DNA from 2 places in the Ornithinibacillus bavariensis genome. Region 2 is predicted to be linked to the other one. Evidence: predicted binding sites of a transcription regulator. Region 2 holds the regulator's gene; the other holds the start of a gene.
What was found. Region 2 encodes LexA, which represses DNA repair genes until DNA is damaged. Its sites were predicted from a motif close to CGAACATATGTTCG; they were not measured.
Positions count from the first base shown of each region.

Region 1: a site for LexA is predicted at 2,290-2,303, ahead of HNR27_RS11195 (YolD-like family protein). Genes of this name have one in related genera too.

Region 1 is NZ_JBNPWZ010000005.1:200,678-205,114, reverse strand. Features, by position in the region: gene HNR27_RS11205 (AAA family ATPase) at 1-1,053, opposite strand, end outside; gene HNR27_RS11200 (exonuclease SbcCD subunit D) at 1,055-2,206, opposite strand; gene HNR27_RS11195 (YolD-like family protein) at 2,330-2,653, shown strand; gene HNR27_RS11190 (YozE family protein) at 2,678-2,899, opposite strand; gene tatC (twin-arginine translocase subunit TatC) at 2,925-3,668, opposite strand; gene HNR27_RS11180 (twin-arginine translocase TatA/TatE family subunit) at 3,748-3,951, opposite strand; gene tatA (twin-arginine translocase TatA/TatE family subunit) at 3,974-4,174, opposite strand; gene HNR27_RS11170 (dihydrofolate reductase) at 4,340-4,437, opposite strand, start outside.
Region 2 is NZ_JBNPWZ010000008.1:36,197-40,633, forward strand. Features, by position in the region: gene glnA (type I glutamate--ammonia ligase) at 1-563, shown strand, start outside; gene HNR27_RS13565 (PH domain-containing protein) at 903-1,277, shown strand; gene lexA (transcriptional repressor LexA) at 1,501-2,124, opposite strand; gene HNR27_RS13575 (YneB family resolvase-like protein) at 2,395-3,054, shown strand; gene HNR27_RS13580 (DUF896 domain-containing protein) at 3,156-3,392, shown strand; gene tkt (transketolase) at 3,502-4,437, shown strand, end outside.

The DNA of each region.
Region 1 (4,437 bases), on a different contig from region 2:
TGCAAAGTCATGTTTTAATTGTTTAACTTTGTCTGCTTGTCTCTGCAACAGACTAACTTGATTCTTCCATTCTTCTTTTCTAGCATTTGCCTGTTCTTCTAGAGGTAAAATTTGATCAGCAAGCTTAGCTAGCTTTAGTTTTTCTTTCTTTTCTGCTATAGAATCCTTCATTTTTTCCAGCTGTTCATATTGATCCTGTAATAGTTGCTGCTCTTTAAATTTCTCTTCAACCAAACTCGCTTTTCTTAGCTTTTCCTCAGCAATCATTACTTTTTCTTGTTGTTTATTTTTAAGCTTCTCCTGTACCGCTTCAAGTTTTTTTGTCTCTTCGATTTCAACTGTCAACATTTCTATATAATTTTCATTTGTAGTATTTTCCTCACATTCAACCAGCTGCCAGTCCACCTTGGAAAACTCATATTGAATATCGTTCTCTAGTTTTCTTAACTCTGCCTCTAATTCCTTAGACTTAGCTTTAAGCTCTTCAGTCACTTTTTCATAAAATTGAGTATGAAAAATTTTCTGCAGAATGGCTTCCCTTTCACGACTGTTTTCTGAGATTAATTTGCGAAATTCACCTTGAGGAATTAAAACCATTTTTCGAAATTGTTCATAATCAAAGCCTAATCTATCTTCAATCGCTTCATTAACATCCTTAATTCGCGAGGATAATAAATGCCTCTCTTCACCAACTATTTCGTAGAATTGTGCTTTAGCAGGTTCTTCCGTATACCCTTCTCCCCGCTCTTTTTTCTTTAATTGCTTTGGATTGCGAACAATTTCATACACTTTATTATTTAATGCAAATCGGAACTCTACTTCCGTTGGTTCGTCAGTTGCAGCAAAATGACTTCTCAAGGAATCCTGATCCCGATCAGTTCCACTTGCTTTTCCATATAAGGCAAAACAGATCGCATCAAAAATAGTAGTCTTACCTGCGCCAGTCGGACCTGTAATGAGGAAAATCGATTCATCACCTAGCTCTTCAAAATGGATTACCTGCTTGTCTAAATATGGTCCGAATGCTGTCATACTAAGCTTAAGTGCACGCATGCTATTCCCCTCTTTCCTTTGCTATTACACTAGAAATCGTTTTTTGAATATAGTTCATTCGCTTCTCATCGATATCTTCCTCGGTGATTTCCTTGTAAAATGAAGCGAAGAGTTCCATATGTGATTGGGTTTGTTTTTTTCTAATATGCTGTAAATCTAGCAAACTCTTCGTGGTTGAAAAGCCAACACGTTCCAATCGTAAAATATTAGGGTAGATTTTTCTTAGTTTGTACATTGGATCCATAATCTGACCTTTATCAAGTAGTCGTATATGCAAATAATCCTCTGGTGATTCAAGTGGCTGATTCAATAACTCTTCGAAGAATCCTTCTACTACTCGCATATCATGCTTTGGAATTAGCGGAATTGACTCTAGTTTACAATGACCCGTTCTATCTATTTCAACCATTGTTACCGATTTTTTGTGTGTGGATTCGGAAAAGGAATATTTTAAGATAGAACCACTATATCGAACGACATCACGCATAATACGCTGTGGCTGATGTAAATGTCCAAGTGCCACATAAACAAAATCATCAAAAAGACTAGCGTCTACATATGGTGTCCCACCTATCATGGAAAGTCGTTCTTCTGATTCTGATTCCATTCCACCTGCAACAAATGCATGTCCAACAAAAATATGACGATCATTCATGTTGTTATGTTCCTTTATATAGTTAGTTATTGCTTCCATTGCTTTTTGATGCGAATTTATTGTATTATCCTGGAAAAAAGCTCTTGCTTCAGCAGGTTCAATATATGGAACTAAATGAAAATAAACTGGTCCATGTTCATCATAGAGGACAACTGGATTAAGACTTCTAGTAAGATTCGTTTCAATGTAAAGCTGTTGCGCGCGAAACATCTCTGTACCGAATTCTAATCTTTCCGGACTATCATGATTTCCTGAAATTGCAAGTACGGGTACATTTATATCTGTAACAAGGGTTGTTAATACTCGGTTTAGTAAATCAACTGCTTCTTTAGGAGGGACAGCACGATCGTATAGATCCCCTGCAATTACAACACAATCTGGTTTCTCACTTCGTATAATATCCAATAATTGGTTTAGAATATATTCTTGTTCCTCTGTCATGTGAACACTGTTTACAATCTTACCTAAGTGCCAATCAGCTGTGTGCAGTATTTTCATCTTTGTTTCCCCCTTGTGTATGCATGATTTTACTTTATTTTAACATGATTATAGTAACTTCAGTAGAAAGAAATGTTGAATAACAAACAAACGTTCGTATATAATAATAATGAGGTGATTCTCTTGATAAGTGACAGAGGCTCGATTAAATGGACTTCTTTAATGTTACCAGAGCATGTTGAACTGCTTAAGAAGATATGGAACGAGGATAAAAAAGTCGTTAAGCCAATGCTGGATGAACAAGAGCTGGAAACGATAAATAGACGTATAATCGAAGCAAATCAAAACAATGAAGAGGTTCGTATTACGTACTTTGAAAGTGGAAAAATTATAGAGATACAAGGCATTATTTCTAAATTAGATCAATTAAATCAAGTTATAATACTTCAAGATTTAAATAAAGAAAAACATTACATCCCTTTCACTTCCATTTGTTCTATCATATAAAAATGCTCTGGAAATTCCAGAGCATTAATCTTTTTCCTTCAACAAATACTGATCCCATAAGGCATCAAAAACAGCAATCGCATTTGTAAAAGGACTATTCCATTCCAGATAATCACTAATCTCGTGATACTCAGTAGAATGCTTCGGAAAGTTATGATCCTGAAACATCCAATCAGCTAATTTACTCTCATCATCTGGCTTCTTTTTTCCCCGATAAGTCATCATAAAATGATAAAAAGATCGCATATATACACCTCAAAAGCTTACAAAATTATGCCTCCATAAATTCTCGATGCTTTTCTTCTCTTTTACGATACACAGAACTAGACAATAAAATACTAATTTCATATAACAAAAAGAAAGGGATCGACACGACAATTGGTAAGAAAAAGTCTGGTGGTGTTACCATAGTGCTTATAATTACCAAAACAAAGTAAGCATATTTTCTAGTTTTCCGCATGAATCTTGGTGTTAGAATACCAAGACTTGTTAGGAACATAGCTATTATCGGTATTTCAAAGATAATAGCAAATGGTAACGTAACCCGGAATAAAAATTTAAAGTATTTTTCCGCGGTAAACATTTCGTTAAACATGCCATTATTTAACGATAATAAAAATGGCAAAATTAACTTAATAAACATAAAATAACCAACAACTAAACCGCCAAGAAATAAAAGAAAAATGGCAGGAATAAAAGCTAAGGATGCTCTTCGTTCCTTAGGGGTTAGTCCTGGTTTAATAAACATCCATAATTGAAACGCCAAGATTGGAATTGTACCTGCTATTGCGACAATCCCAGCAACTGTAATAGAGATCCAAACAATTTCTCCGACACCAATTAATGTTAATTTAAAATCAAAATCATTTAGAAAAAACTTCAAAATATCATCGACATAAATAAAACTGATGATAAAAAATGCAACAAAAAATACTGCTGATATTACTAGCCTATTTCGCAATTCAGATAGATGAGCAGTAAAATTCATTTCCTTTTCAGGGTTTTTTCGTACCATACTTTACACCTCAAGTGTTGCTAGACTTATGTATGACAAACAGAAAAGAAGATGCAAGGTTTAAAACCTTACACCTTTCTTAGTCGTTTTTTATCGTTGTATTCGTTTCTTTCGTAGGTTTTGCTTCCGTATCATCATCTGAAACAATTTCTTTTGCAGCGTTGCGAAACTCTCGTAAGGAACTACCAAAGGCTTTTCCTATTTCAGGGAGTTTGGAAGGACCAAAAACTACCAACGCAACAATAAGAATTAAAATTAAACCTGGAATACCAATACTACTCATTCTCACTCACTCCAAAAGATTTTTAGTTGTCTTTTCCTTTGACGATGTCTTTTGTTTCTTTCATTTCTTCTGTTACATCTTCTGTTAAATCTTTCGTTGATTTTTTAAATTCACGTAGTGTTTGTCCAGCTGCTTTCCCGATTTCAGGAAGCTTTTTCGGACCAAAAATAACTAACGCAATGATAAGTATTAATATTAAACCTGGAATTCCAATGGTTGCCATGCTTACACCTTCTTCAATCGATTAAAGTAATTATAGTTTAAAAGCATTTGAAAAGATATGTAACCGTAAAAACTATCACAAAAAGTTCAAAAAGAATAAAGATGGTTCCTTTTAAACCATCTTTATTTTATCAGTTCTAGCCATGATATACAACTCCAAAGCAAATCACTTTATTCGGTCATATTGAATAAAATAATAATCGTACGGATTTTTATCATCTCTTTTACCTTTGATCCGCGAAACTTCATTCCAATCTTCCAACG
Region 2 (4,437 bases):
TTTTTGATCCGAAAGGAAAACTACAGCTTAGTGATACAGCTTATCAATTTATAGCAGGAATCATGAAGCATGCAACTAGCTTTACCGCTGTTACTAATCCGACCGTTAATTCCTATAAACGACTAGTACCTGGTTACGAGGCACCTAGTTATGTGGCTTGGTCAGCGATGAATAGAAGTCCATTATTACGTATTCCGAATTCCCGTGGCCTAAGTACTCGTGTTGAGGTTCGTAGTGTCGATCCATCTGCAAACCCATATCTTGCACTATCTGTGTTGCTTGCTGCAGGACTTGATGGAATTGAGAACAAACTAACTCCTCCGCCAGCAGTAGACCGAAATATATATGTAATGACGAAAGAAGAACGCTTGGAAAATCATATTGAAGATTTACCATCTACACTAATGAATGCATTAACAGAGCTTAAAAAGAATGCTGTTATCGTAGATGCTATGGGTGAACACCTGTTTGAGCATTTTATTGAAGCGAAGGAAATTGAGTGGAATATGTTTAGAACAACCGTTCATCCTTGGGAAAGAGAACAATACTTAACAATGTATTAAGCTTGATATATCAATGTTTTTGTCTGGGGTGGTAGGTGATTTTGGGTCGACTGTATGCTAATTACCCCTATTTCACCCCCAAAGTTAGAAAAAATATTATTTTAAAATACTGTCCTTATAGTCTTTAAATAGGGCAGTATTTTTTTGTTCTGTTTTTAGTAGTACGCTGGAATAAACGTCTGAACAGATGTTCCCATAGTTGGGATAAAGTTCGTTTATGTCAAAACTAGTAATTTTATTTATAGTCGAAATAAGATATTATAATAATGAGTAATATTGTAATAATTTTGTTATTTTTTCTAGGCTTAAGGGAGTTATTAATTAAAAGGAGTGGTAAGTGTGAGCGAGGAAAAAACTTTGCTAGAGTTTGAGACTGATTATTTTGGAATCAAAGGGAATAAAGAAGGAGTACTTAAAATTCCGAAAGAGCATTACACTTTAACTAACGAGCGAATACTGATTAGGAAACAGGGCGTGATGACTAAAACCTTAAATGATATCGAATTATTCAAAGTAAAAGATATATCTGTCAATCAGACATTGACAGATAAAGTGAGAAACGTAGGTGACATTATAGTTATTAGTGCTAATGAATCCAACCGTCGGATTACCTTGAAAAAGGTCAAAAATCCGCATGAAGTTAAAGAAGAAATAAGAAGTGCAGCTAAAGCAGCTACTGAAAAAGCTGGAATATCGTACAAATATGATTTATAGGGGCATCCGTTCAGGGAGTGCCTTTTTCCGTTTTATATGTTTTATTTTCTATTTTCTAACTGTAGAAGACTAGGTCCTATAATTCAAATGTTGTTCCGCTTTAGGCGAATTCATTACCTCTTTGCATTTAAAAGAAAAATTATAAGTAGAGTTAAATTAATAACCAGCAAAGTTCAAAAAATCCGATAAGCTAATTAGCTTATCGGATTTTCAATTCAATGTTCTAATGAATATGACGGTATAATCCAACAACCTTGCCTAGAATGGATACATTATTATAAATTAATGGTTCCATTGTTGCATTTTCAGGTTGTAAGCGCACATGATCTTTTTCTTTAAAGAAGCGTTTGACAGTAGCTTCATTGTCCTCTGTCATCGCTACGACAATATCGCCATTCTGCGCTGTATTTTGTTGTTTGACAATAACCATGTCCCCATCTAATATACCTGCTTCAATCATACTTTCTCCATCAATAACTAAAACAAATAGGTTTTCATCAGGTCCAGCAGTTGAACTTGGGATTGGAACATATTCTTCTATGTTTTCCACAGCGGTAATCGGTATTCCCGCTGTTACTTTTCCAATAACCGGTGCATAACGAGCTTCATCTTTTGGAATAGTACTTTCCTCTTCTAAATCTAGTATTTCAATCGCCCGTGGCTTTGTAGGGTCTCTACGAATATATCCTTTACTCTCTAAACGCGATAGATGGCCGTGAACAGTGGAACTGGAGGCAAGTCCCACAGCTTCTGCTATCTCTCGAACAGATGGCGGGTATCCCTTTAATCTAACTTGATCTTTTATGTAATCTAATATCGCCTGTTGCCTTTTTGACATTTTTGTCATCTATTAAACACCTCGCTCATATTATTTATTAATGCTAGTTTATCATCTATCAAATTAAAACGCAAACATTCGTTCGAGAAAAGTGTTGACAAGAGCGTATGTTCTGCTATAATAAATTTAGCGAACAAAGGTTCTTATACGATAGGAAAGGGTGATGAAGAGATGTTTGGAAAAGTTAACAAGACAGATTTGTTTTATATTGCTGCTTTTGCTGTGACATTAGGATTCTTATACCTTTCACTAATTAGTGCATAATGGGAGTTTTTAAATTTGAGAGCTATTATATACTGCCGAGTAAGTACAGAAAAGAAATCACAGGAAACCTCACTAAAACGACAAAAAGAAGAGCTTTATGATTTAGCGGAACGTTATCACTTCGAAGTAGTCAAATGTATAGAGGAACAAGCAAGTGGATTCGAAATCGAACGGGAAGGCATTTTTGAATTGCTGCAGGATTTTGAAGCTGGTCGTGCGGATTGTCTATTGATTCAAGATGAAACAAGACTTGGAAGAGGAAACACGAAGATTGCATTATTTCATCAATTATTAAAGCATAATATTTCTATTTATACAGCCATACATGAAGGGAAACTTGAAATCGCAGAAGCAGACTCCATGATTTTGCAAATTGTTGGAATTGTTGAAGAGTATCAACGGAAAATACATAATGCTAAAATTAAACGGGGAATGAAAAGGGCTGTTGCCAATGGATATAATCCTACTAAAAATCTTTCCAATCACCAATTTGCACCAGGAAGAGAAAGGAAGGAAGTGCCGATTGAAGAAATAGTTCGACTCCGTGAGAAGGAATTGACCTTTAGCGAGATTGCCGCAACATTAAGAGGGTTAGGGTATGAGGTTTCAAAGGCAACCGTACATAGAAGATATCAGGAGTATCAATTAATTGATTCCGACAAAACGAACAGGTAATATTTAAGCAAGGACAGATCAATGTTCTTGCTTTTTCTATGTGAATTCTGACCCGTGTTGGGTTTCTGTTTTAGCAGGAAAGATGAAGGAGGAAATTTATTTTGTTATCAAAGGAAAAACTTTTAAGGATAAATGAACTTGCAAAAAAGGCAAAGAGTGAAGAAGGTTTAACAGAGAAAGAAAAGGTGGAGCAAGAGAAGCTTCGTGGAGAATATTTGAAGAATGTGCGTAGCTCCTTTAAAAACCAATTAAAAACCTTAACAGTTATTGATCCCACTGGAAATGATGTAACACCTCAAAAGTTACGTGATATGCAAGAAAGAAATAGAAATCACTAAGCGTGGAGAATATATGAACGATTATAGTATTACTTGTTTACCAACCATTTTCAGTATAAGATAAACATGGTTTAAAAATAAATCGATTGCAAGAGAAAGGAGCTACATCATGGTAAATAATGTTGAACAATTATCGATTAACACAATCCGTACATTGGCTATTGATGCCATAGAAAAAGCTAATTCGGGGCATCCAGGTCTACCAATGGGAGCTGCACCAATGACGTATACACTTTGGACGGACTTTATGAATCACAATCCCAAAAATTCAAAATGGTTTAATAGGGATCGATTTGTATTATCAGCAGGTCATGGTTCTATGCTATTATATGGAATGCTTCATCTTTCGGGGTATGATGTTACGATAGAGGATATTAAGGAGTTTCGTCAATGGGGCTCAAGAACGCCAGGTCATCCCGAGGTACACCATACAGATGGTGTAGAGGCTACCACTGGTCCACTTGGGCAGGGTATTGCGATGTCTGTTGGTATGGCATTAGCTGAGGCTCATTTAGCAGCAAAATATAATAGGGACAATCTGAACATTGTAGATCACTATACATATGCTTTAATTAGTGATGGGGATTTAATGGAAGGAATTTCCCATGAAGCTGCATCTCTTGCAGGTCATTTAAAATTAGGTAAGCTAATTGCATTATATGATTCGAATGATATTTCTTTAGACGGAGAATTAAACCGGGCATTTTCTGACAATACTGAGGAGCGCTTTAAGGCTTACGGCTGGCAGGTTATTCGAGTGGAAGATGGTAATGATATTACTCAAATCCGCTCAGCTATTAAAGCAGCAAAAGAAAATACAGAACAGCCTACATTAATTGAAATTAAAACGGTTATTGGGTATGGTTCACCAAATAAATCCGCATCAGCTGCTTCCCATGGTTCACCACTTGGAAAGGATGAAGTAGTTTTAACGAAAGAATTCTATCAATGGGGACATGATGATTTTCATGTACCTGAGGAAGTATATGCAGACTTCAAAGAAAAAATTGTGGTAAAGGGTGAACAGCTAGAGGAGGAATGGAAC